DNA from 4 places in the Exiguobacterium sp. s192 genome. Region 2 is predicted to be linked to each of the others. Evidence: riboswitches for the same ligand, from Rfam matches in the RefSeq annotation. Region 2 holds a riboswitch; each other region holds the start of a gene.

What was found. Region 2 has a riboswitch for thiamine pyrophosphate ahead of KNP87_RS07395 (thiamine phosphate synthase). Riboswitches for the same ligand answer to the same signal wherever they lie in the genome.
Region 1: another riboswitch for thiamine pyrophosphate. It lies ahead of thiD (bifunctional hydroxymethylpyrimidine kinase/phosphomethylpyrimidine kinase); the one in region 2 lies ahead of KNP87_RS07395 (thiamine phosphate synthase).
Region 3: another riboswitch for thiamine pyrophosphate. It lies ahead of KNP87_RS03605 (ECF transporter S component); the one in region 2 lies ahead of KNP87_RS07395 (thiamine phosphate synthase).
Region 4: another riboswitch for thiamine pyrophosphate. It lies ahead of thiT (energy-coupled thiamine transporter ThiT); the one in region 2 lies ahead of KNP87_RS07395 (thiamine phosphate synthase).

What each region holds. Positions count from the first base shown of each region.
Region 1 is NZ_JACSMS010000005.1:117,189-123,324, forward strand. Features, by position in the region: gene thiE (thiamine phosphate synthase) at 1-3, opposite strand, end outside; gene thiM (hydroxyethylthiazole kinase) at 1-763, opposite strand, end outside; gene thiD (bifunctional hydroxymethylpyrimidine kinase/phosphomethylpyrimidine kinase) at 747-1,553, opposite strand; TPP riboswitch at 1,680-1,790, opposite strand; gene KNP87_RS10325 (murein hydrolase activator EnvC family protein) at 1,850-3,142, opposite strand; gene KNP87_RS10330 (murein hydrolase activator EnvC family protein) at 3,350-4,789, opposite strand; gene KNP87_RS10335 (VOC family protein) at 5,045-5,452, shown strand; gene KNP87_RS10340 (type 1 glutamine amidotransferase domain-containing protein) at 5,509-6,021, opposite strand; gene KNP87_RS10345 (hypothetical protein) at 6,052-6,136, opposite strand, start outside.
Region 2 is NZ_JACSMS010000003.1:46,789-52,924, forward strand. Features, by position in the region: gene KNP87_RS07380 (MFS transporter) at 1-557, opposite strand, end outside; gene KNP87_RS07385 (OsmC family protein) at 754-1,179, shown strand; gene nagZ (beta-N-acetylhexosaminidase) at 1,176-2,423, shown strand; TPP riboswitch at 2,483-2,585, shown strand; gene KNP87_RS07395 (thiamine phosphate synthase) at 2,677-3,273, shown strand; gene KNP87_RS07400 (NAD(P)/FAD-dependent oxidoreductase) at 3,183-4,274, shown strand; gene thiS (sulfur carrier protein ThiS) at 4,259-4,462, shown strand; gene KNP87_RS07410 (thiazole synthase) at 4,464-5,231, shown strand; gene KNP87_RS07415 (ThiF family adenylyltransferase) at 5,228-6,136, shown strand, end outside.
Region 3 is NZ_JACSMS010000001.1:700,490-706,625, forward strand. Features, by position in the region: gene KNP87_RS03595 (DEAD/DEAH box helicase) at 1-471, shown strand, start outside; gene KNP87_RS03600 (50S ribosomal protein L25/general stress protein Ctc) at 822-1,499, shown strand; TPP riboswitch at 1,591-1,690, shown strand; gene KNP87_RS03605 (ECF transporter S component) at 1,796-2,371, shown strand; gene KNP87_RS03610 (ABC transporter ATP-binding protein) at 2,368-3,927, shown strand; gene KNP87_RS03615 (energy-coupling factor transporter transmembrane component T family protein) at 3,893-4,618, shown strand; gene KNP87_RS03620 (NAD(P)/FAD-dependent oxidoreductase) at 4,697-5,737, shown strand; gene KNP87_RS03625 (hypothetical protein) at 5,883-6,136, shown strand, end outside.
Region 4 is NZ_JACSMS010000001.1:326,834-332,969, reverse strand. Features, by position in the region: gene KNP87_RS01615 (DAK2 domain-containing protein) at 1-636, opposite strand, end outside; gene KNP87_RS01610 (Asp23/Gls24 family envelope stress response protein) at 662-1,024, opposite strand; gene rpmB (50S ribosomal protein L28) at 1,308-1,496, shown strand; gene KNP87_RS01600 (amino acid permease) at 1,637-3,040, shown strand; gene KNP87_RS01595 (thiamine diphosphokinase) at 3,100-3,714, opposite strand; gene thiT (energy-coupled thiamine transporter ThiT) at 3,714-4,274, opposite strand; TPP riboswitch at 4,338-4,444, opposite strand; gene rpe (ribulose-phosphate 3-epimerase) at 4,468-5,124, opposite strand; gene rsgA (ribosome small subunit-dependent GTPase A) at 5,126-6,031, opposite strand; gene pknB (Stk1 family PASTA domain-containing Ser/Thr kinase) at 6,064-6,136, opposite strand, start outside.

The DNA.
Region 1 (6,136 bases), on a different contig from region 2:
CATTAAAGTGCACCTCCCGGAGTGTCTCCTCTGTCATCAAGCTGACGGCATTAAACAAACCGGTCCGAAAATCGCCGATTCCTTTTTTCTCATCCGCCTGCTCTCCGGCTTTCCCCATCAAATAGGTTCCTAAAGCAGCAGCTTCAAAACGTGCATAACCGGCCCCTAACAGCGTCGCAATCAAAGAAGCTGTCATACATCCCGTCCCCGTCACTTGACCCAGCCGTTTCGTTCCGACATCAAGATGAAGCTCGTGCTGTCCGTCCGTCACGAAGTCAACCGGTCCTGTGACCACGATGACTTGATTGGATTCGGCTGCAAACGCCCGGACTGCATGAAAATCCAGCGATTCTCCTTCGGCGACGTCGACTCCCTTTGTTGTCGTCGCCTGCCCAAGTAACGTTTTGATTTCTGAAGCATTTCCTTTAATCACCGTAAATTGAATCTGTTGCATCAGTTCCTTCATAAAATCCGTTCGTAAAGTAGTCGCACCTGCTCCGACTGGATCTAAAATGACCGGTTTTCCTAAACGGTTGGCGGTTTTCCCTGCCAACAATTGCGCCTCGCGCATCGCAGGACTCAACGTCCCTGTGTTGATCACGACGGCATCGGCAAGTGCCACCATCTCTTCAACTTCTAACAAATCGTCCGCCATGACAGGAGATCCGCCGAGTGCAAGTGTCATATTGGCACAATCATTAATGGTCACGGTATTCGTTAAATGATGGATCAATGGTTTTTTTTCCTCAATGGTTCGTAACATGATTTTCCCTCCAGAATTCATAAAAGTGATGAGTCGGTCCAATCCCGTGACCAAGCGCAAAACCATGACGAATCGCTTCCGTCACGTACCGCTTGGCATGGGCTACACTGTCGGTAAGCGAGTCTCCTAATGCAAGGCGTGCTGCAATCGCTGCGGACAACGTACACCCTGTCCCGTGTGTATGCAGACGATCCAGACGCTCCTGCTCAAAGAAATGGTGTTGACCTTGTGTATATAAAAGATCCGTGGCTTGCTGCCCTTCCAAATGTCCGCCTTTCAGCAAAACAGAGTCCACCCGTTGTTTAGACAGCTCAATTGTGGCCTGCCGCATTTCCTCGATCGATTGAACCGGGTAACCGATCATCCGCTCGATTTCCGGAATATTGGGTGTCACGAGTGTCGCGAGCGGTAACAGTTCCTCCATCAATGCCTGCTTCGCATCCGTCTGCAGTAAATCGTGCCCGCCTTTCGCGACCATGACCGGATCTAAAATGATCGGAACTCGGCAGTGTTTGAGTTGTTGCGCGATGACGTGGATGGTTTCTTGATTCGAGACCATCCCGATTTTGACGGCATCCACACGAATATCTGAAAAAATCGAGGTGAGTTGTGCCTCGACGAGCGCCGGCGACACATCTTCAACCGCCTGGACCCCTAACGTATTTTGGGCAGTGATTGCTGTAATGACACTCATACCGTAGACACCAAGGGCGGAGAATGTTTTTAAATCTGCCTGAATTCCCGCTCCACCACCGGAATCAGATCCTGCAATCGTCAGTACATGTTTCATATCGTTTCCTCACTTTCGTGTGAGCAAATCTAAGGAGAGAAAACGGACGACAAAACAAAAAGCGCCGTCCGCTGTAAAAAAGCAGACGACGCCATGAACGACCGGTTACACCGGACGATACTTTCATGTCTTCGATCTCAACTTTCCTACGCTGGTATTATCCAGTTCAGGTGACAGGGTCGAAAACAGAATGGTTTTCCTCTCAGCCGGACTCCTCCAGCTCCCCTAGTTGCTCGTAATAATATTCTTTTTCACTGTAGCACAGCCATAAAAAAAAAACGAGCCGAAGCCCGTTTTTAGAAATATCCGAGAGGATTGACCGTATTCGCCGGTCCTGTCGCACTATACTGGTATCCACCAACATGTAACTCAAAGTGAAGGTGTGGACCTGTCGAATTTCCTGTGCTTCCAAGTGTTCCGAGTGATTGTCCTTGTGATACGGTTTGACCCGCCCCGACGGATAACGAATTCATATGCGCATAAACCGTCGTATACACTTGTCCATCCAGGAAGTGTGAAATCATGACATGATTTCCGTATGGTCCGCCACTTCCGGCTGTAATGACCGTTCCTGCTGCTGCTGCGCGAATCGGCGAACCGACAGGACCACTGATGTCGACTCCATTATGGAATGTATACCCATTTACACCACTTGCTGGTCCGAAGCCTTGTGAGACACCACCTGCTGCCGGTCGAATAAACTTCGCCGATCCAGCAGGCACACTGACGACCGGTGCAGGACTGTCTGCTTTTCCAGTCGACTTACGTGTCGTGTCAGCCGCTGTTTTTGAGGCTTGTTCAGCTGCTGCTTGTTCAGCCGCCGCTTGTTCAGCCGCCGCTTTTTCTGCCGCTGCTTTCGCTGCGGCTTTCGCTGCCGCAATGGCACGTTCTTGTGCTTCCAGTGTCGCTTGTAATTCTTTTGCATCGAGTAGCTCTGTCGTAAATTTCACTTTCCCTTTACGCAGCTTTTTCAACGTTGCACTTCGCTCTTTCATCTGCTGTTTGAGCTGTTTCTTTTGAACGAGCAGAGCTTCTTTTTCTTGAACACGTTCTGCTTTTTTCGTAACAAGTTCAGCTTTTGCTTCAGCTAATTTTTCTTGTGTTTCCAAATACGACACGATCATCTTATCATCTTGTTCAGCGATCTTTTTTCCTGCCATGACACGACTGAACAGGTCCCCTAAGTTTTTTGAACCAAAAATGACTTCTTCCCATTTAATTGAATTCCCATCATTTTCTTGAAGAACCCGTAACCGATCTCCTAGCAATTCCTCTTGCTTGGCTAACATTTCTTCATAACGAATAATCTCTTGTTCAAGATCTTCGATTTGCACATTCAACTGACGAATTTGCTTATTTTTTTCCGAAATCCGGAAGATGTTTTCATTAATCGCAGCATCAATCTTGTTAATTTCTTGTTGTTCGCTGGATATTTTAGCTTCCTGTTTTTTGATGGCTTTTTCCAGCTTGCGCTGTTCTGCTGCATTTTGCGATTTTTTCTCTTTAATCGTCGCAGCATGTCCTGAAATCGGTACACTTGTAAACAGTAATGTTCCGAATAATACCGTTGAAAGTAATTTTTTTAACATGTATGGTTTCCTCACTTATGTATAATTTCTTATTTGAAAAGCATTTAATTCGAAGTATTTCTCTCTGAGATTGATTATAGCACCGCGATAGTTTCAGTAACGTTTCATTTGTGTTTCAAGTGAAAACGTTTTTTTGTCATATTAACGTCTGACAGCAAACCGCATAAAAAAAGAAACCCTTGCCGAAGCAAGGATTTCTGTGAATTTTTATAACATAGACATTGGATTAACTGTATTTGCTGGACCGGAAGCACTGTAGCTGTATCCACCTACGTGAATCTCGAAGTGCAGGTGAGGACCTGTTGAATTCCCTGTGCTACCAAGGGCTCCAATTTGTTCCCCTTGACTGACACGTTGTCCTGCACGAGCATTTAATGAACTCATATGGGCATACACTGTCGTATACGTTTTTCCATTTAACTGGTGTGCGATCATGACGTGGTTTCCGTATGGTCCACCACTTGATGCTGTAATGACAGTCCCCGTTGCTGCTGCAACGATTGGTGTTCCGACTGGTGCACCAAAGTCAATTCCGTTGTGGAACGAGTAGCCGTTTGAACCATTCGCTGAACCATATCCTTGTGTGATTGATCCACTTGTTGGATGAATGAACAGAGAAGATGATGATGGAGCAGGTGCCGGTTCCGGTGTCGGTGCTGGCGTTGCTTTTGGTACTGTTACGGCTGGTGCAGATTGTTTCGTTGAATTTGTCGCAGGTGCCGACGATTTCTGATTCGCTTTAGCTTCAGCTGCTGCTTTTGCTGCCGCTGCTTCAGCCGCCTGTTGCTCTGCCGCCGCTTGTTCTGCTGCCGCTTGTGCCGCTTGAGCTTCCGCACGTGCTTTGGCTTCCCGTGCTGCTTGAGCTTGACGTTCCTTCTCGATTCGCGCTTCACGTTCGCGTGCTGCTTTTTCCGCTGCAATCGCTTGTTCCTGTGCAATCAAGATTTGTTGAACTTCTTTAGCGTCCATCAATTGTGTTTCAAATTTCTTTTTCTGTTTTCTGAGTTCTTTCAAACGTTGGTTACGTTCTTTGATTTGTTGTTCAAGTTCTGCTTGTTGACGTTTCAGTTCTTGTTTTTCTGTCACTAGTTTTGCTTTTTTATCCTTTAGCTCTTGTTGAGCAGCTGCTAATTTTTTCTGCGTGTTTTGGTAATCAGTGATCATCTTATCATCTTGTTGTGAAATCGATTTTCCTGCCAAAACACGGCTGACGAGATCGCCTACGTCTTTAGAACCGAAGATGACTTCTTCCCATTTAATTGAGTTTCCGTCATTTTCCTGCATGACGCGTAAACGGTCACCCAATAATTTTTCTTGTTTTTTCAGTTTTGCTTTATACTTCTCGATCTGTTTTCCCAGTTCAACAATTTCAGCTTCCGTTGCTTTGATCTGACGATCTTTTGCTTCAACGGCAAACATTTTTTCGTTTAATGCTTGATCTAAACGATTCACTTCTTGTTGTGTTTTTGAGATTTTTTGACCTTCTTGATTAACGGAGGATTCTAACTTTTTCTGAGTTTTAGAGTTTTCTTGTTGCTTTTGTTCGTTTTTGGCTTTTTGTTCACTTAAATCATCTGCTGATGCAAAATGAGGAGTTGATGAAAGGACAAGTGCGGAAACGATGAGCGACGCGAACGTTTTTTTCATGTAGTAATCCCTCTTTTTCTGTGTAGTTTATATAAATAATTCGATAGTTTTATTTAAATTTCATAATAGTTTTTAAAAATTATAAGAACGTTTTTGATTATAGCATTCATTTTACCTCTATTATATTTCAGTGATATGTCAATTTTAATAAGTTCTCTTTTCGGGTCTTGGTAATATCTAGATTGGTTCCTCGTCGTTGCGTGTTGTGGAAGAGTTTGACACACTAAGACTATGGAAGTAAAGGAGGAACTAGTTATGCATTTAGATCATACCGGTATTGCCGTTCGCGACATGCAAGAAGCCATTACGTTTTATACTACTATCTTAGGCGGGACATTGATTCGTGAATACTCGAACCCAACTCCAGGTGTTGCCTCAAATATCGCTGTCATCGCCTTTGAGGATGCCCACATCGAACTGTTGACACCAACAAGTCCTGAAAGCCCGATTGCCCGATTCTTAAAACAACGTGGAAAAGGGGTTCACCATATCGCTTATCGCGTTGATGATTTAGATCAAGCCATTCAAGAAGCCAAGGAACGCGGGATTACGTTCTTAGAAGATACGTATCGAACGACACCACTCGGACGACGACTGATTTATATGGATCCCCGTCATTCTCATGGTGTGATCACAGAGCTGTGCGATTATCCGGAAAACTAAAAAAACGAGCGTCTAGACTTTTTAAGGTCTAGACGCTCGTTTTGTTTGAACATTTTTTAAGACAATTTTGCTAACATTTCACGGTTAAACGCTGGGATGTCGTCCGGTTGACGACTGGACACGAAGTTATCGTCGACAACGACTTCTTCGTCTTCAAACGTTACGCCCGCATTCTCCAAGTCAACTCGAATCGATTTATAGCCTGTCATTTTACGTCCCTTGACGATTTTTGCGTTAATCATCAATTGTGGACCATGACAGATCGAGAAGATTGGCTTTTTCGATGAATCAAATTCTTCCGTAAATGTGACGAAACGATCGTCTTCACGGAGTAGATCCGGTGAAAAACCACCCGGAATCAATAATGCGTCAAAGTCTGAAGAAGAAGTCTCATCAATGGTTACATCAACTGTGACTTTTGCTTCCTCTTGTTTCCCGACTAATTCTGCACCTTTTTCTGTTCCGATGACTGTCACTTCATGCCCCGCTTCTTTTAAGGCATCGACAGGTCCAGTGAATTCGACATCTTCAAAATGATCGGCAAGTACGACTGCTACTTTTTTACTCATTTTATCCATCCCCCAAAAGTAATCGTTAAATTATTTGTCAATGCCACGATCTCTAGGTGATACCGGATCGTCTGGCATCTGATCTTTCCCCTTCAACACTTCTTCTTGTTGTTCA
Region 2 (6,136 bases):
CCGACTAACGCAATGACGCCAAGGCCACTTGTCAGCCAAAAGGTTGCGGCGTACCCGGCATGTTGACCGATGAAGGTACCGATTGGAACTCCCAAGACGTTCGCAAGGGTAAAACCGCCGAAGATGAATGAGACGGCGACCCCGCGTTTCGCAATCGGGACACTGTCACTGGCGACGACCATTGCAAGCGAAATCAGGACGCCCGTCAAAACAGCCGTCACGATCCGGGTCAGCAATAAGATTTCATAATTCGGTGCAATACCGCTGCAGATATTCAGCAAAATCCAGACGAAAATCAAGCCAAGCATTAATTTGCGCCGTTCGAGATGTCCGGTCAAGGACATTGTAATCGGTGTCCCGATGGCGAAGGCGATGGCAAAGGCAGAGACAAGCGTCCCGGCTTTCGCGATCGTAATGTTCAGACCGTCTGCGATTTCGGATAAAATACCGACGATGACGAATTCGCTTGTTCCCAGGACAAAGGTCAACATGGATAACGTTGCGATCAACAGCCAGTCGGTTTGACTCAAACGAGTCGATGATGATGACATACACATTCCTCACTTCTAGCGCCTGTGCGCAAAAAACTATCGTGTATCAGAATAGCATGATTCAAGTGGTGCGGAAACAGGATTTAGAGGAAGGCGAAAAAGAAGCATTATTGCGAATAGCACGTCAATTTCACTTGGCGGAGATTCGGGTATACTGAAGAAGTAAAGACAACTAAAAAACGAGTAAAGGACGTGACGGAACATGCAAGCAACAGTCACTTGGAACCACAAGATGGGATTTAGCGGCGAGACTGAATCCGGGCATCACTTAGCGATGGACGCAGCACCGGATAACGGAGGCGACAATCAAGCACCGCGACCGACGGAGCTGTTACTCCACGCCGTTGCCGGCTGTACCGGCATCGACATCGTCTCGATTTTAGAGAAGATGCGTTTGACGTTGACCTCATTTGAAATGGACATCGAAGGGGAACGGGCAGATGACCATCCGCGCCGCTTCACGACGATTTCGATCCATTACCGGCTTGAAGGCGATTTACCGGAAGATAAGGTCCGTCGGGCGATTTCATTGTCAAAAGACAAATACTGCTCCGTCTCCCAATCGTTGAACGCAGAAATTGAAGTCTACTATTCAATCAACGGCGTCCGAAACGAGGAACCGATTTGAAGCTGTTTTTCCCTGTTGTCTTAGCAACTGTCTTACTGTCCGGTTGTGTCGACGAGACCGCGAAACCGAACGAACCGGCACCGAAGCAAGCCGAAGAAACAAAACAGCCGAAACCACAAAAACCGGAGCAACCGTCTGCCCGGGAACAAGCGGAAAATGAACTTAAGCAGACGGTCTCTCAGATGTCGACGGCGGAAAAAGTCGATCAACTGCTCTACATCGGTGTGGCCGGAACGGCATTGACGGAAGCGGATCGCCGGCTGTTGCAGCAACATGCGCTAGGGGGAGTGTTGTTACTCGGCGGTAATATCACGTCATCCGACCAACTGAAGGCATTGACGACTGATATCAACGAAGCGCAAACGTCGGATCAACGGGCATTCGTCGGTTTTGACGAAGAAGGCGGACGGGTCAGCCGGGTTCCGGACGCCCGACTCAAACTGTCGCCGAGCCTGGCATATGGTCAAAAAAATGATCCGGAATTAATGGAAGACGTCGGGCAGACGCTTGGCTCCATTTCCCGTTTTTACGGATTCAACATGGATTTTGCACCGGTCCTTGACGTCAACAGTAATCCGGCGAATCCGATCATCGGCGACCGGGCGCTCAGTGCGGACCCGCAACAAGTGGCACGACTTGGTGTGCCATTGATGCAGGGAATGAAGGAAGAAGATATCGTGCCGGTCGTCAAACATTTTCCGGGACACGGAGATACGACCGTCGACTCACATGTCGGTCTGCCGCGGGTCGATGCGACGAAAGCGGAACTTGAGCAGACGGAGCTAGTCCCGTTTAAACGGGCGATTCAAGACGGGGCTGAAATGGTCATGGTCGCGCATATCCTGTTCCCGGCTCTCGACAAAAATCGACCGTCCTCATTATCGAAAGAAGTCATGACCGGTGTGTTACGGAGTGAACTGAAATTTGATGGTGTCATCATCACGGACGATCTCGTCATGGGAGCCATCACAGAACGGTACGGATTAGCTCAAGCGGCAGGTCTTGCACTTGAAAACGGTGCGGACATGGCGATGTTCTCGACACCCGGAGCGTACGCGTCCGTTCACAAGGAAATCATGGCGCGGATCAAACAAGGGAAACTGTCGACAGCCGATCTCAACCAGAAAGTCATGCGGGTCTTACGCTTAAAACAAACGTATGACTTGTCGCAAACGAAACGTGTCGACGAATACCAACGCTTGATCGAGCAGGTCAAAGCGGTCGAATTGGACATGCGACACTAATCAAGGGTGGAACTAATCGGACTACCCGTGGTAGACTACAGACGTACCACACAAATAAATATCTACACTAGGGGAGTCTCGCAGCAGACTGAGACGGAAGTATCCGGACCCTTTGAACCTGATCTAGTTCGTACTAGCGGAGGGAAGTGGTATCCGATCATCTATCGAGGGAACGCCAAGCGTCGCCCTTTTCGTAGGACCACTCCATCAGTTCATGGGGTGGTCCTTTTTCGTGTGGAAAGGAGGGGGAACGATGTCACATTTACACCTGATTACAACCGGACGCGACAGTAAGGAAGTGCTGGAACAGACCCTTCCGCAGCTCGCACTGTCCGTCGATCGCATCCACTTACGGGAGCCAACCTGGTCAGTCCGGGAATTGGTTTCCTGCATTGATACGTTGCTCGACCAAGGAGTCCGCGCAGACCAGTTGGTTGTCCATGACCGGCTCGATGCTGCACTCGTCACCGGCACGACCGTCCAGTTGACACGCCGCAGTCTGTCGGTCGAGCGTGTCCGGGCACAGTTTCCGACGATCTCCATCGGTCAATCGGTTCACTCGTTGACCGAAGCGATGGTGGCGGAACAAGCCGGCGCCGATTACGTGATGTACGGTCATATTTTTGAGACGGATTCGAAACCCGGCGTGGCGCCACGGGGACTCGATGCGTTACAGCAAGTCGTCGACTGGACATCAATCCCGGTCATCGCCATCGGCGGAATCAAACCGGAAAATCTGTCTGATGTCTTAACGACCGGGTGCAGCGGAGTTGCCGTCCTGTCCGGGATTTTGGGACAAGCCCATCCGGCGGAAGCAGCCGGACGGTTCCGGGCGGTGATTGGACGATGAAACAACCGGATGTATTAATCGTCGGTGCCGGTATCATCGGTTTGACGCTCGCCTATGAGTTGCTACAGCGGGGTCAACGTGTTCACGTGATCGATCAGTCGGCAGTCGGACAAGGCGCGACACGGGCGGCAGCGGGAATGCTCGCGACGGACGAAGAACTGTCGGAACCGCTACATGCGTTAGCGGCAGTCAGCCGCGTCCTGTATCCGCAGCTTGTCCGTCAATTGTTCGACGAGACCGGGTTGACGAGCGGCTATCTCGAACTGCCGTTTCAGCTGCGCCAGGCAAAGCAAACCGTCCAATTTGAACGGGTCGGTCAAGTCGATCCTCCGTTGCTTGTCCGTGCGTTACGGCAAGCGATTGAACAGCGGGGCGGCGTGATTGAAGAACAGGTAAGTGTCTTGCGTCTTCTGCGGGACAACGAGACGGTAACCGGGGTGGAGACAAGCCGGGGACAAAAGGTTGGTCGGCAGGTCGTCATCGCCGGCGGACGAGGGTCGGAACCGTTGTTGCAAACGATCGGGATTCCGATTGATACGCTTCCGGTCAAAGGTGAGTGCCTGTCTGTCCGTCTCACAACCGGTCGACTGGAGCAGACTTTGTTTCATGAGACGGTGTATCTTGTCCCGAAAGCAGACGGACGGATTATCATCGGCGCGACGGAACATGTTGGTGAGGAGTCAACGACGGTCAACGCGGGCAGCGTCTCGGACCTGTTGGCGGCAGCAATTGACGTGTATCCGCCGATCCGTGATGCGGCACTGGTTGACATCTGGTCCGGTGTCCGGCCGCAGACCCGTGACGGTTTACCGTATCTTGGACGGGTCAAAGGGATTGACGGTTTGTTGGTCGCGACGGGACATCACCGGCACGGCATCTTGCTCGCTCCGGTGACGGCACAAGTCCTCGCCGATTGTGTCATGAACCGAAAACCGGAAGTTGCGCTGGAGGCATTTTGTTGCAGACGACACGAGGAGGAGAATACATGCAGATCCGATTGAATGGGAAAGACTATCCACTGGCGGAACAAACGAAGACGCTACACGACTTGATTCAGCAGTTGAACATCGATGAAGAGGTCGTCATCATCGAACAAAATCATCAAATCATCGACCGGTCCCGGTATACGGACACGAACGTCCAATCCGGTGATGTCGTTGAAATCGTTCATTTTGTAGGAGGCGGATAACATGTTAGAAATTGGCGGAAAAACATTTGCATCACGATTATTACTCGGAACGGGAAAATACCCGGACGCTGAGACGCAACAACAAGCGGTCGAAGCATCGGAAACGAACATTTTAACGTTTTCCGTCCGGCGTCTCGATGTCTTTGCGAAGGAACAGACGAATCCACTTGCGGCACTCGACTTAAGTCGTTATGATCTGTTGCCGAATACGGCGGGCGCAAAAACGGCGGAAGAAGCCGTCCGGCTGGCTCGGCTCGCCCGGGCATCCGGCATGTGTGACATGGTCAAAGTCGAGGTGATCGGTTGCGACAAGACGTTATTGCCGGATCCGATCGAAACCTTACGGGCGGCAGAGGAATTAATCAAGGACGGTTTCATTGTCTTGCCGTATACATCGGATGATTTGTTGCTCGCGCGTCGGCTCGAGGAACTGGGCTGTCACGCAATCATGCCGGCAGCGTCACCGATCGGTTCAGGGCAGGGGATTTTAAACCCGCTTGCGCTCAGTTTCATCATCGAGCAGATGACGGTCCCGGTCATCGTGGATGCGGGGATTGGTTCACCGGCTGACGCGGCTTACGCGATGGAGCTCGGTGCCGACGGTGTCTTGCTGAATTCTGCGGTCGCCCACGCCACCGATCCGGTCAAGATGGCACAGGCAATGAAACTGGCGGTCGAAGCCGGGCGTCTCGGTTTCGAAGCGGGACGGATCGAGAAAAAACGGTATGCGACGGCAAGCAGTCCGACGATTGGAATCAGCCGTCCATGACGGACCGCTACAGCCGCCAAATCCGCTTTCGTCCAATCGGACAAGACGGACAAGATCAACTGGCTGAGCGCTGCGTCGTCATCATCGGTCTTGGTGCGCTCGGAACAGCCAGTGCGGAACAGCTCGTCCGGGCCGGTGTCGGACGGGTGACCTTGATTGATCGCGATTACGTCGAGTGGAGCAATCTCCAACGGCAACAATTGTACACGGAACGGGATGCCCGGGAACGGTTGCCGAAAGCGGTCGCAGCCAAGCAACGGCTTTGCGAAGTCAATTCGACGGTGACGATTGAAGCGATTGTGGAAGACGTGACGGCGACAAACATTGATCGACTCATTGCGCAGGCAGATTTGATCATGGATGCGACAGACAATTTCGCGATCCGGATGCTGATCAATGATGTAGCGGCGCAGCGGAAGATTCCTTGGATTTACGGGGCATGTGTCGCCAGTTACGGCATGACATACACCGTTTTACCGCAGGAGACACCTTGTCTGCACTGTTTGCTGAATCATCTGCCGAAGCAACAGGATACGTGCGATACCCGGGGCATCATCAGTCCTGCGGTCCAACTGGTTGCCTCGCATCAAGTGACGGAAACCTTGAAATTATTGACGGGTGCGAAAGCTTCACTACGTCGGACGTTGTTGTCGTTTGATCTTTGGACGAATCAGCAGAGTCAGATTGATGTCACGTCCTTAAAACAAGCAGCCTGTCCTTCGTGCGGTGACGCTGCCGTCTATCCTTATCTCAACGGAACGTCGCTCCAATTCGTCACGTTGTGCGGTCGGGACACCGTGCAAGTCCGGGGAGAAGGGAAACGCGATTTGGTTCGGCTGGAAAACGAGATACTGGCGCGCGGGATGAAAAGTCAACGGAACCCGTATTTGCTGATGTTTGAGACG
Region 3 (6,136 bases), on a different contig from region 2:
CTGATTTTTTCCCAGTATACGAAGATGCTGGCCCGGATTCGGGAACGACTGGCAGCACGACAACGTGCCCACTTTCTACTGACCGGTGAGACGCCGGTTGAAGACCGGGTCGCACTGTGTGACCGGTTTAATGCCGGTGAAGTCGATCTCTTCCTGATTTCCTTGAAGGCCGGCGGGACCGGTCTGAATCTGGCGACGGCAGATACCGTCATTTTATACGACAGCTGGTGGAATCCAGCCGTCGAGCAACAAGCGGCTGACCGGGCTCATCGATTGGGACAGCAGTCGCCGGTCGAAGTGATTAAGCTGTTGATGACCGGGACGATCGAGGAAAAGATGGCGGAATTACAAGATCGTAAAGCGACGATGATTGATGCCGTCCTATCGGATCAGAAGCCGGATGTTTTAACGATTCGTGAACTCGTCCGTCTGCTCGATCTCCCCGCTTTTGTCGATTCAGCAGGTGAGTAACCACACAAATCAAAGAAATTCTTAAAAAAATGAAGGACCTTCAATCCGTTGTCTATCAACAGGTTTGAAGGTCTTTCGACAATCAAATTCAGAAAAAAAGGTTTTAACTTTTGAAAGACAGGGGTATATCTACATTAGCACCGTACAACACGGTCGCTTTTCAATTATTGTTTCTCAATATCAGCGTAATGACCTGGGAGAGAAATGCTACTTACTCACTTCGTTTTTCATTTCTGAATGAAATCCAGTTGAACTAGCATTTAGCGCATGAATTTCTGTTGGAACCTATTGTTCCACTCCTACATTCATTACCTTTTGAGGGCTATACCAAATTCAAGGGGGAAATGAACATGTCAGTAACATTAAAAGTAGAAGAACGCGAAGTACGCCCACGCTCACTTAGAAAGCAATTACGTCATGAAGGAAAAGCTCTTGGTGTCGTGTATGGCTACAAAGTGGAAAGCACACCGATTTCATTCGACGAAAAAGAATTGGTCAAAGTTGTCCGTGATCACGGCGAAAACGTCTTGGTTGCTCTTCAAATCGGCGGTAAAAAGGTCAACACATTGATCAACAAACTCGATATGGACATCTTTACACCAACAATCAAACACGTTGAATTCATCGCTGTTAAAATGGATGAAGAAACAGAAGTCGAAACGGATATCGTCCTCGTCGGCGAAGCAGCTGGCGCGAAACTTGGCGGATTCCTTTCACAAACACTCTTTAAAGTAACAGTTGCCGCAACACCAGATAAATTACCGGAACGCATCGAAGTGGATGTAACGGAACTTGCAATCGGAGATTCGATTACAGTCGCTGATCTTCCGGAAGAAAAAGATTTCCGTGTCGTCACAGAAGGTGACATCCAAGTTGCAGCGGTCGTTGAATCGACACTTGAAGCTGAACTTGAAGAAATCGAAGAAGCAGAAGCTGAGGCACAAGCAGCTGATGCGGATACAGCGACAGACGATTCAGAACAAACTTCTGAAGAGCAAGCTGAAGAAAACAAAGAAGGCAAAGAGTAATCTTTTCTCCCCTCCCCTCGTGGGAGGTTTTTTTATGCATATTGACAAGTCGCGGCGACAGCCGTACAGTGAAGAAGGTACACATCATTGACACATCCACTAGGGGAGCCCGCTCGGCTGAGACGATTTACTTCGGACCCTTTGAACCTGATCTAGTTCATACTAGCGTAGGAAAGTGGAGCGGAATCCTCGTGCTCTTTTTCTGCATCTTGCAGGTTACACGACCGCTCTCTTTTCATAGAGGGCGGTCTTTTTTGTGGTTTCTTTGTGGGTGTGCATTCAAAGGAGAAGTGATTATGAACAGTTGGAAAATGAAAGAAATCATCGTCATGATGATGCTCGCCGTAGCTTGTGGTGTCCTCTACTTAGGATGGTCGACGTTATGGTTGCCGATCTCGGCCATCTTCGGACCGGTCGGTGCAAACTGGATGTTCGGCATCTGGGTCATCGCCAGTCCCCTTGTCGCCTACATCATTCAAAAACCAGGCGCGGCATTGATTGCAGAAGTCGTCGCTGCTGCCGTCGAGTTGTTTACAGGGAGTCACTTCGGCTTATCGGCACTGTTGATTGGATTTGCACAGGGAATCGGAGCCGAGATCGCTTTTGCCGTGTTCGGCTACCGGACGTTTAATACGTTCACCTTGATGTTGTCCGGTGTCTTTGCCGCCGTCGGAAGTATGGTCTACAGCCTCATCGTAAATGGATTTGCCTATTATACGACGACGACACTGCTGTTGACGTTTTCCCTGCAACTCGTCAGCGGAGCATTGCTCGGTGGATTGCTCGCCAAACTAATCGTCGACGCGCTCGTTAAAACCGGGACATTGAACGGTTATGCGATCGGACGGCAACGAAAGCAGCGTGCCGCATGATGCAGTGCGCGCACCTGTCCGTCCGTTATCCGGATCAGGATTCTCCGGTCTTACACGACTTGTCGATCAGGATTCAAAAAGGAGAAACGACCTTGCTCGTCGGTCCAAGCGGCAGCGGCAAGACGACCTTTTTACACGTTCTTGCCGGTCTGTTGCCGGATACGATTGAAGCAGATGTCACCGGTCACTGGTCGACCGAGGGAACGGTCGGGATTTTGTTCCAACAGCCGGACGATCAGTTTTGTATGCAGACGGTCGGAGCGGAAATCGCCTTTAGTCTCGAGAACCGGCAGATTATCCGCAGTGAGATGGAGGAACGCATCCAGTTGCTGCTGGCGCGGGTCGGACTTGATCTTGCCTTGACGACACCGATTGCCGAACTGTCCGGCGGGATGAAGCAACGGCTCGCGTTGGCCTGTGTCCTCGCCCTTGAACCGGATATCTTATTACTGGATGAACCGACGGCACAACTCGACCCGAGTGGTCAACGGACGATGATGCATCTGATTGAAGAATTGCACCGTGATCCCGACATGACGCTCGTTCTGATCGAACATCAGCTCGATCAGTGCGTGACGTTTGCCGACCGGGTACTTGTCTTTGAAGGTGGTCGCTTATTGCTTGATGGCACACCGTATGACGTGTTTCATCAACAGCGGAATGTGATGACGGCGCTTGGGATTACGATGCCGCTCCTCTACCCTTACGGACTGGAGACCTTACCGGAACTGTCCGGACAAGCCTGTCATCTGAAGAAACGTCCGGTTGAACGTCGAGCGGTTGGAACGGAGCGGACATTTGAGCTGACGCGGGTCCGTGTCAAACGGGGGAAACGGACGATTCTTAACGATTTTTCATGGACGACCTTTTCCGGTCAATGGATCATGCTCGTCGGACGCAACGGGGCTGGAAAAAGCACGGTCCTTGAGACACTGGCGAAATTGCTTCCGTCCCAAGGCGATATCCGCTTGTTCGACACCCCGCTTCGGAGATGGTCGGACCGGACGTATTACCAACAAGTCGGCTTTGTTTTTCAACAACCGGACTTCCAATTTCTTAAACAGACGGTCACCGACGAACTTGCCATCAGCTGTGCTACCTTTGATCCGGAACGGGTCCAGACAGCCTTGCGTCACTATCGACTGACCGATGTCGCGGATCAGTTTCCCCTCGCGCTCAGTCTCGGGCAAAAAAGACGGTTGAGTGTCGCGACGATGTTACTGGAACGAAAAGCTGTTTTGTTGCTCGATGAACCGACCTTTGGACAAGACGCTGAGACGACGGCACATATCATCGACGTGCTGCATCAAGCCCGGGAGGCAGGAACGACCGTGATCATGGTGACGCACGACATGGAGCTGGTCCACCGTTACGCCGACCGTGTCGTCGTCATCGGCGAGGAACGGGTCCAGTTTGACGGGACGCCGCTGGAGTTGTTTCAGGAAGAAGCACTTTTGGAACAAAACCAACTGTTCCGTCCGGTATCGTTTCTGTATCAACAACTCGAGGAGGTGAAACACCGTGCAGGAAAACGACACACCGCTCGCGCGTATTAATCCGGCGGTCAAGCTTGGAACGCTCCTCTATATGATGGTGTTGCTGATTACGACGTCGAGTCTGCAGGTGACGCTTGCCTTAGCGGTACTTGCTGCCGTCGGGATCTGCAGTTCCGGTTGGCGTTTGCCGACGCTCCTTCTGCGCTTGACTCCCTATGGTGTCTTGTTTTTATTGACGTTTTGGATGATGGCGGCGTTTGGCAAAGGCAGCACCGAACTTTGGACGTTCGGCTGGTTTCGGATTACGGAAGAAAGTCTTGATCATGCCTGGTTGATTGCGACCCGGATGCTTGCATTTGTCTTCCTGAGCTTGACGTTCGTTGCAACGACGGATCCGACACGGTTCGTCATGAGCCTGATTCATCAGTGCCGCCTGCCGGTCCGTCTGGCCTACGGTTTTTTAGCCGGTCTACGCTTTATTCCGATCTTTCGGCAAGCGATTCGGACCATTCGCCAAGCCCGGCGTGTCCGCCGGCAACGGTCGATCTGGCCCTGGCAAACGTTTTTTGACATTAGCTTGCCCCTCTTTACGACGAGCATCATCCGGTCGGAACAGATTGCGATTGCGATGGAAGCACGACAGTTTCAAACAAACCGGACGTATTATGTTCGACCGATCGTCACCCGCTTCGATCTGTTGTTTTTCGGTCTCGTCAGCAGCATCGCGACGTCGCTTCGTCTTTTTGTCTGACCTGCGCAAGATTACTTCCTGCTACATCAGGGAAATACCATCTCAAGTGTAAAGAATTCAAAAAAGGAGGTGAACGTCGTGAAACGAATCATTTTAGTAGGTGCGGGTCATGCGCATTTAGAATGTATTCAACAAGGCAGTCATCCGGATGTCAACTGGATCGTCATTAATCCTTCACGCTATCAATATTATTCCGGGATGTTCTCGGGGTTGGCGGACGGGACCTATACGCTCGACGAGACCCGGATCGATGTCAAAGCGTTGTGTGAGCGCCACGGGAAGACGTGGATCGAGGACCGGGTTATTCGAATTGACGCAGCGAATAAACAGGTGATATGCCAGTCCGGACAGATTCTGTCGTATGACATCGTGTCGTGTAACATCGGCTCGCGTGACTGGGAGATTGCCGGTGCGCCGCGTGTGACGATAAAACCGAACTACCGGATTGATCAAGCGCTCGAGGTGTTCAGGACTGCCGTTTCCCCTGTCATCGTCGGCAGTGGCGCGGCTGCAGTCGAGATGGCGGCGTCTTTTCGGTCCGCCGGCAGTCCGGTGACGCTGATTCACGAGGAACCGGTGCTCGCAGGTCATCCGGCTGGTCCAAAGGTTGCGAAACGGCTCGATCAACTGGGCGTCAAACGAATCGTCGATCGGTTTGATACGCTGGAAGGTCAAACGGCGTGGTTACAATCCGGTCAGTCGCTCGAGACGGATGCCCTGTTATTTTTAGGGGGTGCCCGTGCGAGCAAACTGTTCCAGAAATCGGATTTGTACTGTGACGCGAAGGGTTTCCTGCTCGTCCATGAGACGTTGCAGGCACTGGAAGATCCGTCAATCTTTGCCGTCGGTGACTGTGCGACGCTGACCGCGTATCCGGACACACCGAAAAACGGGGTGACGGCCGTTCGTCAGGCACCGGTCTTGCTGAAAAACCTGCTTCGGTTCGTGAATCAAGAGCGTCTGGTGACGTTTCACCCGCAACGGCGTTATTTGACGATCCTGGCCCTCGGCGGTAAACAGGCGACATTGCTGTACGGTCGTCATCATCAGACCAATCATCTCAGCTGGTGCCTCAAACAATGGATTGACCGCCGGTTTATCCGCAACTATACGAATTAATCCACCAATCACGGATGTCCGTGATTGGTTTTTTTATCTGTGCTGACTCCTTGTTCAATAAAATAACCATTTTTATACAGGTCTGATATGGTAATATGATGGATATGAAAACAGAGGAGGAATTGTCATTAAAAAAGGCTTACTGATGGCGGCTCTTGTCTCCAGTCTTATTTTGACCGGCTGCGGACAAGAACGGTTGCTTCAACTGGAACCGGTCCCTGCCTATTGGACCGCGTATGCATTTGCTTCCGGTCAATACATAGAAGAAGAGGTTACCATGAAACAAAAGAAACAATTGTTGCGGACGTGTATGGAGAAAAAAACGGTTTCTCTACCGAAGTCATACCGGACGTTGCAGACATTCGGCATGTTTTTTACATTGAATGATCTAGAGCTTCA
Region 4 (6,136 bases), on a different contig from region 2:
GTGGGGCTTCTCTAACTCTTTGCCTTCAAGTGTCGCGAGGAATCCTTCATAGATGCAGACAAGTCCTTGTCCACCGGAATCGACGACACCCACTTCTTTAAGTACAGGTAATAGATCTGGTGTTCCTTCGAGTGATACTTTAGACGACTCGACGATGCCACGCATCAATTCGAGCAGATCTGATGTTGTTTCTGACTGCGCGATTGCCGCTACAGCAGTCTCACGGGCAACTGTCAAGATTGTTCCTTCAACCGGCTTCATGACCGCTTTATAGGCTGTATCGACGCCTTTTTGTAAGGCATCCGCAAATTCCTTTGTATCGATCGTCTCTTTTCCTTCAATCGACTTTGAGAACCCACGGAACAATTGACTTAAAATAACACCCGAGTTTCCGCGTGCTCCCATTAAAAGACCACGGGCAAACACGGAAGCAACTTCCGCGACAGAGTCTGATGTCGTTTTTGATGCTTCTTTTGAACCCGATGTCATCGTCAAGTTCATGTTTGTTCCTGTGTCACCGTCTGGGACCGGGAACACGTTCAGCGAATCGACGAAATCCGCATTTTGATAGAGATTCGCTGCGCCATTCTGGATCATCTTGACCAGTTGCGCTCCTGTTAAACGATCTACGCTCACTAAAGTTTCCTCCTCTATTCCCGCCTTAGACATTCGTCAAGCGGACTCCTTGGACAAAAATATTCACAGATGTTACTTCTAAACCAAGTGCCTGGCTGAGTGAATACTTCACACGGCTCTGGACATTGTTCGCGACCTCTGAAATTTTTGTACCGTAACTGACAATGATATGCATATCGATATGAACCTGCTCTGACGCTTGTCGTACGATGACGCCACGGGCAAAGTTTTCCCGTTTTAACAGTTCAGCCAGTCCGTCTTTAATCTGCGACTGGGATGCCATACCAACGACACCAAAACATTCCATTGCCGCTCCGCCTGCAAGTTGCGCAACGACATCATTATCCACATCAATTTTTCCATAGGTCGTTTTCATCTCGATCGCCACCTGAGTAGCCCCCTTTGTTAATTGTGTTCTTCTCATAATTCTACTATAAGGACCTACTATTGAAAAGTCGCCGTACTGACTATACAATGAATAAGTGAAAAATAGTAGCGGTCAAATGAACTTTTACCATCATCCTCATTCATTATTTTAAATTTTGAGGTTGTCTGTCAAGTTTTTTTCTTGTCAGCTACTTTTTTTATGTTGCAACCGTCTCGACACCATGCTAAGATAGCAAAGTGTCTATTAGGACGAACGCAAAACAACATAAAAGGAGGCGGAACACATGGCACGTAAATGCTACGTTACTGGGAAATCGCCGAAGTCGGGAAACAACCGTTCACACGCATTGAACAAAACGAAACGCACTTGGGGAATCAACGTACAAAAAGTACGTATTCTCGTTGACGGTAAACCTAAAAAGGTTTGGGTTTCAGCTCGAGCTCTCAAATCAGGTAAAGTCGAACGCGTATAAGGCGCAGTAACCGGATGGGAATCTTCCCTTCCGGTTCTTTTTTTATCCATTTTTTATTTTTCTCCTAAACTAATTGTCGGAATAATTGAAAACGCTTACAATAAGTGGGCAGTTATTTTTTTCAAGGGGGAAGGGTCAACATGCAGTTAAAAAGAGAAATGACAAGCCGGCATCTCTTCATGATTTCGCTCGGCGGCATCATCGGAACAGGTCTGTTTCTTGGTTCCGGATTGACGATTTCACAAGCTGGACCGCTCGGGGCGGTGCTCAGTTACATCGTGGGTGGGACCATCATGTATCTGACGATGTTATGTTTAGGGGAAATGGCGGTGCACATGCCGGTTTCCGGATCGTTCCAGACGTATACGACACGGTTCATCGGACCGGGCGTCGGCTTTGCCGTCGGTTGGATTTACTGGCTCGGCTGGGCTGTGACGGTGGCGCTCGAAATCACGGCAGCCGGCAGTTTGATGGGACGTTGGTTTCCGGATATGCCGATTGTCGTCTGGTGCGCCCTCTTTACGCTGATCTTATTTGGTCTGAATGCCGTTTCAGCAAAAGCCTTCGGGGAGGCTGAGTTTTGGTTTTCCAGTTTAAAAGTCCTTGCCATTCTTTTCTTCATCGGGCTCGGGGGAGCCGCTTGGTTTGGCTGGATTGAGATGACGGCAGCCCGTCCGGACACACTGTTCGCTAACTTTACGGCCAACGGTCTGTTTCCAAACGGGGCACTCGGAGTCTTGACGACGATGATCGCCGTCAACTTTGCTTTTCAGGGAACAGAATTGATTGGTGTCGCTGCCGGTGAATCGAGTGATCCCGAAAAATCAATTCCAAAAGCCATTCGCAACACTGTCTGGCGGACATTCATCTTTTTCGTCCTCTCGATCACGATTGTCGGTGCCTTGATTCCCTATGAAACAGCTAGCGGAATCAGCAGTCCGTTCATCATGGTATTTGACGCTATCGGAATTCCTTATGCGGCTGACTTGATGAACATCGTTGTCTTGACTGCCCTGTTATCCGTTGGAAACTCAGGCTTGTATGCGGCGACACGGATGTTATGGTCGATGTCGCAGGAAGGTATGATTTCAAAAAAACTCGCAATCATCAATTCGCGCGGGGTACCGATGCGCGCGTTGTGCTTTACGATGTTATTCGCCATGTTATCACTCCTGACCGCCTTTTTTGCAGAAGATACCGTTTTCATCTGGTTGTTGTCACTCGCCGGACTCGGGGCGCAGGTCGGATGGATTTCGATTTCTGCTTCACAGATTGCCTTCCGTCGCCAATTCATCAAAGACGGACACTCTGTCAATGAGTTGAAGTTCAAGACACCATTTTTCCCGGTCTTACCGATTCTCTCATTTTCTTTGAACCTGCTTGTTCTGATCAGCCTTGCTTTCCAAGCGGATCAACGGATCGCCTTATATATCGGTGTTCCCTTCTTCCTTTTGACATGGGCGTCGTATCATTGGTTCGTTAAAGGAAACCATCTCGCTGCCCAAACGGAACGTCAGGCAGCCAGTTCGACCTTAGAACCATAATCCAAAAGAACGTGATCGGCTGCAGGAGTGATTTCCTGACCGTCACGTTCTTTTTTCAGTCATTTTTTATTATCAGAGAGACTTCGTAATACGATCACTTCACCCGTGTGGACCGTGACATCGGCAAGCTGATGATCCGTCCATTCATTGCTGACGGTTAAGGAACCGCCGACGGGCACGTCATGATCGGTTAGCGGATACTTGACACCCCGAAGCGTTAAGCGGGTCGGAACGAGTGGAATGAAGGATAGGTAATGGTATTGGTCCGCCTTGATTTGATCGTGTCCCTCCTGTAAGAAACGCACCTCTTCCCGCTTCGTCACAAGACGCGCTGCCGGAAACTGTTTCAATAAATAGACGTTTTGCAGGGTCATATCCAGTCGACCACCTGTCGCCCCGAAAATCAACACGTCCGTCACTTCATACTGTTCGTTGACATGACGCAAAGCGAGCTCTAAATCGGTTTCATCTTTTTCAGCCGGATGAATCACCGCTCCTTCCGGCGTATATCCAAGCGAATCAAAGTCGCCGATTGCCAAGTCAAACGCAAGACCTTGTTGCACTAGCGTAGCGACACCGCCGTCGACAGCGATGACCACCGTGTTCTCGTCGATGAACGGCGTTAAGGACGGGATGTCCTCGACCGGTCCTGCTGCAACAATCACAGCCCGCATCAGACACCTCGCGCCGAATAACGGAGGAGTCGTGGCGCCGTCGTAAACAAGAGTCCTGCGACGATACCGCACAACAGATACGACGGAACCATATACGTCGCATTGTAAATCAAGGAGTACGGGACGACCGGACCTTCTGCGTATTCAGCAAAGAAGACGATTCCACTGATGACATGGCAGACATACCGTAATCCGGCACCAAGGAACGTCGCCATCAGGACGATGGCCATCAAACGTCCGTTTTTCCCAGCCGCTGCCGCCTTTTTGACTTGACGGGCAAATAAACCACTCAGTCCAACAACACCAAATGCAATCGTATAATCGAGTAACGGTTGGACGACCGTCAAGATTTGCGGCGCGAACATCAGCTGAATCGTTCCGACGAGAGCTCCTGTCACGACACCACCCACGACGCCGTGACGGAACGCCATCACAAAAATCGGTAGCATCGCTAAGCTGATAGCTCCTCCTTGAGGCATCTTAAAGGGAATCAATAAATCAAACACCACTCCGATACTTGCAAAAATTGCAATTTCCATTAACATTTGTAGCCGTTTCATACTTGTTTCCTCCTAAAAATAAAATCGCAGGACGGCAAAAAGGCAGTACGACGAACGCCGTACTGCCTGCGTGCGCCACATCCCTACGTCCGTCTGAACGGAACAGGTTCGAAGGGTTAAAGTCCAATCACTTCTCTCAGCCGCTTGACGCGACACCCCTTGCGGTCATCATTAAGTTTTGTTTGCCTTTTTATTATACGTGAGCCGCATTCCGAATACTAGTGATTGCTTCCGTATAATCAGGTGCATTGTAAATCGCGGATCCGGCAACAAGGACGTTCGCCCCGTTTTCGATGCACAGCTTCGCTGTCTCCGCATTCACACCCCCATCAATTTCAATTTCAAACGTCAGTCCACGCTCTGCCTTTAGGTCTGCAAGTTGCTTCAGTTTCGTCATGACACCAGGCAGGAAGGCTTGACCGCCGAATCCAGGATTAACCGTCATCAACAAGACCATATCGACCTCTTCTAAGACATGTTCAATCGTCGTAAGCGGTGTATGCGGGTTCAGAACAACCCCCGCCTTCGCACCCGCTGCTTTGATTTGCTGGAGGACACGATGCACATGGTTCGTCGCCTCAACATGGAAGGTCACGATGTCAGCACCTGCTGCAACAAAAGCCTCCACAAAGTTTTCCGGACGATCAATCATTAAATGAACGTCGAGAACCATATCTGTTTTTTGGCGTAAACTGTTTAAGACCGGTAAACCAAAGGAAATGTTCGGGACAAACTGACCATCCATGACATCAAAATGAATGTAATCGGCGCCTGCCGCCTCGACAGCTTTGACGTCCCGCTCCAAGTTTGCAAAATCTGCTGATAAGATTGATGGTGCAATTTTAATCATCTCAATACCTCCGGGCTCGATTCTTGATTTCCTCTACAAACATACCATAATTCGTATACCGTGAGGGCATGATTTCGTGTGCTTCAATTGCTTCTTTGACGGCACATCCCGGTTCATTCAAATGCAGACATCCCCGGTATTTACAGTCATCCTGCAAGGCGACGAATTCTGGAAAACACCAACGCAATTCTTCGAGTTCCATTTCATGCGGGAAATCGAGGTTTGAAAAACCAGGTGTATCGCCGATTAACCCTTCACCGAGCGGAATCAAGGTGACATGTCGTGTCGTGTGTCGACCGCGTCCGAGTGATTTCGAAATATGACTCGTTTCCAGGGCCAGCGAAGGTTCAAGCGCGTTGAGCAACGAACTTTTGCCGACACCGGATTGTCCGGCCAGTACGCTCGTCTTATCTTTCAACAAGGGACGGACGAGCTCCACTCCGACAAGCGTCTCACTCGAAGTCTCAATGACAGGGTAGCCGATTTTCCGGTACGCCGCGATGGCTTCTTTCACCACCAGTTCGGTAGTTCCGTGCAGCAAATCCATCTTCGTCAAAATAATGATCGGTTGAATGTCCTTCGCTTCAATCAGCACAAGAAACCGGTCGAGCAGATGGGCGGAAAAATCGGGTTCCGCAGCTGAGACGACCAGTAATGCTTGATCGATATTCGCAACCGGTGGTCGGACCAAGAAATTTTGACGTTCTTTCACTTCCAAAATGTAGCCGGTCTCACTTTCGATGTGTAATACAACCTCATCGCCTACGACAGGACTGATTCCACGTTTTCTGAAATTACCACGGGCGCGTGACCGGATTTCTCCTTGAGGGGTCATGACATCATAAAATCCACCTTGCAGACGAATAATCGTTCCGTCCCGGTTGTCTTCAATTCGACTTTCCGCCATCCTATGCACTCCTTTTGTCAGCATTCTGCTGCTTACTCTTGTGATTTTGCTTGATTATACGTAATGGTCTTCGAACGATATACGTCATCATCTTTATAGATCGTG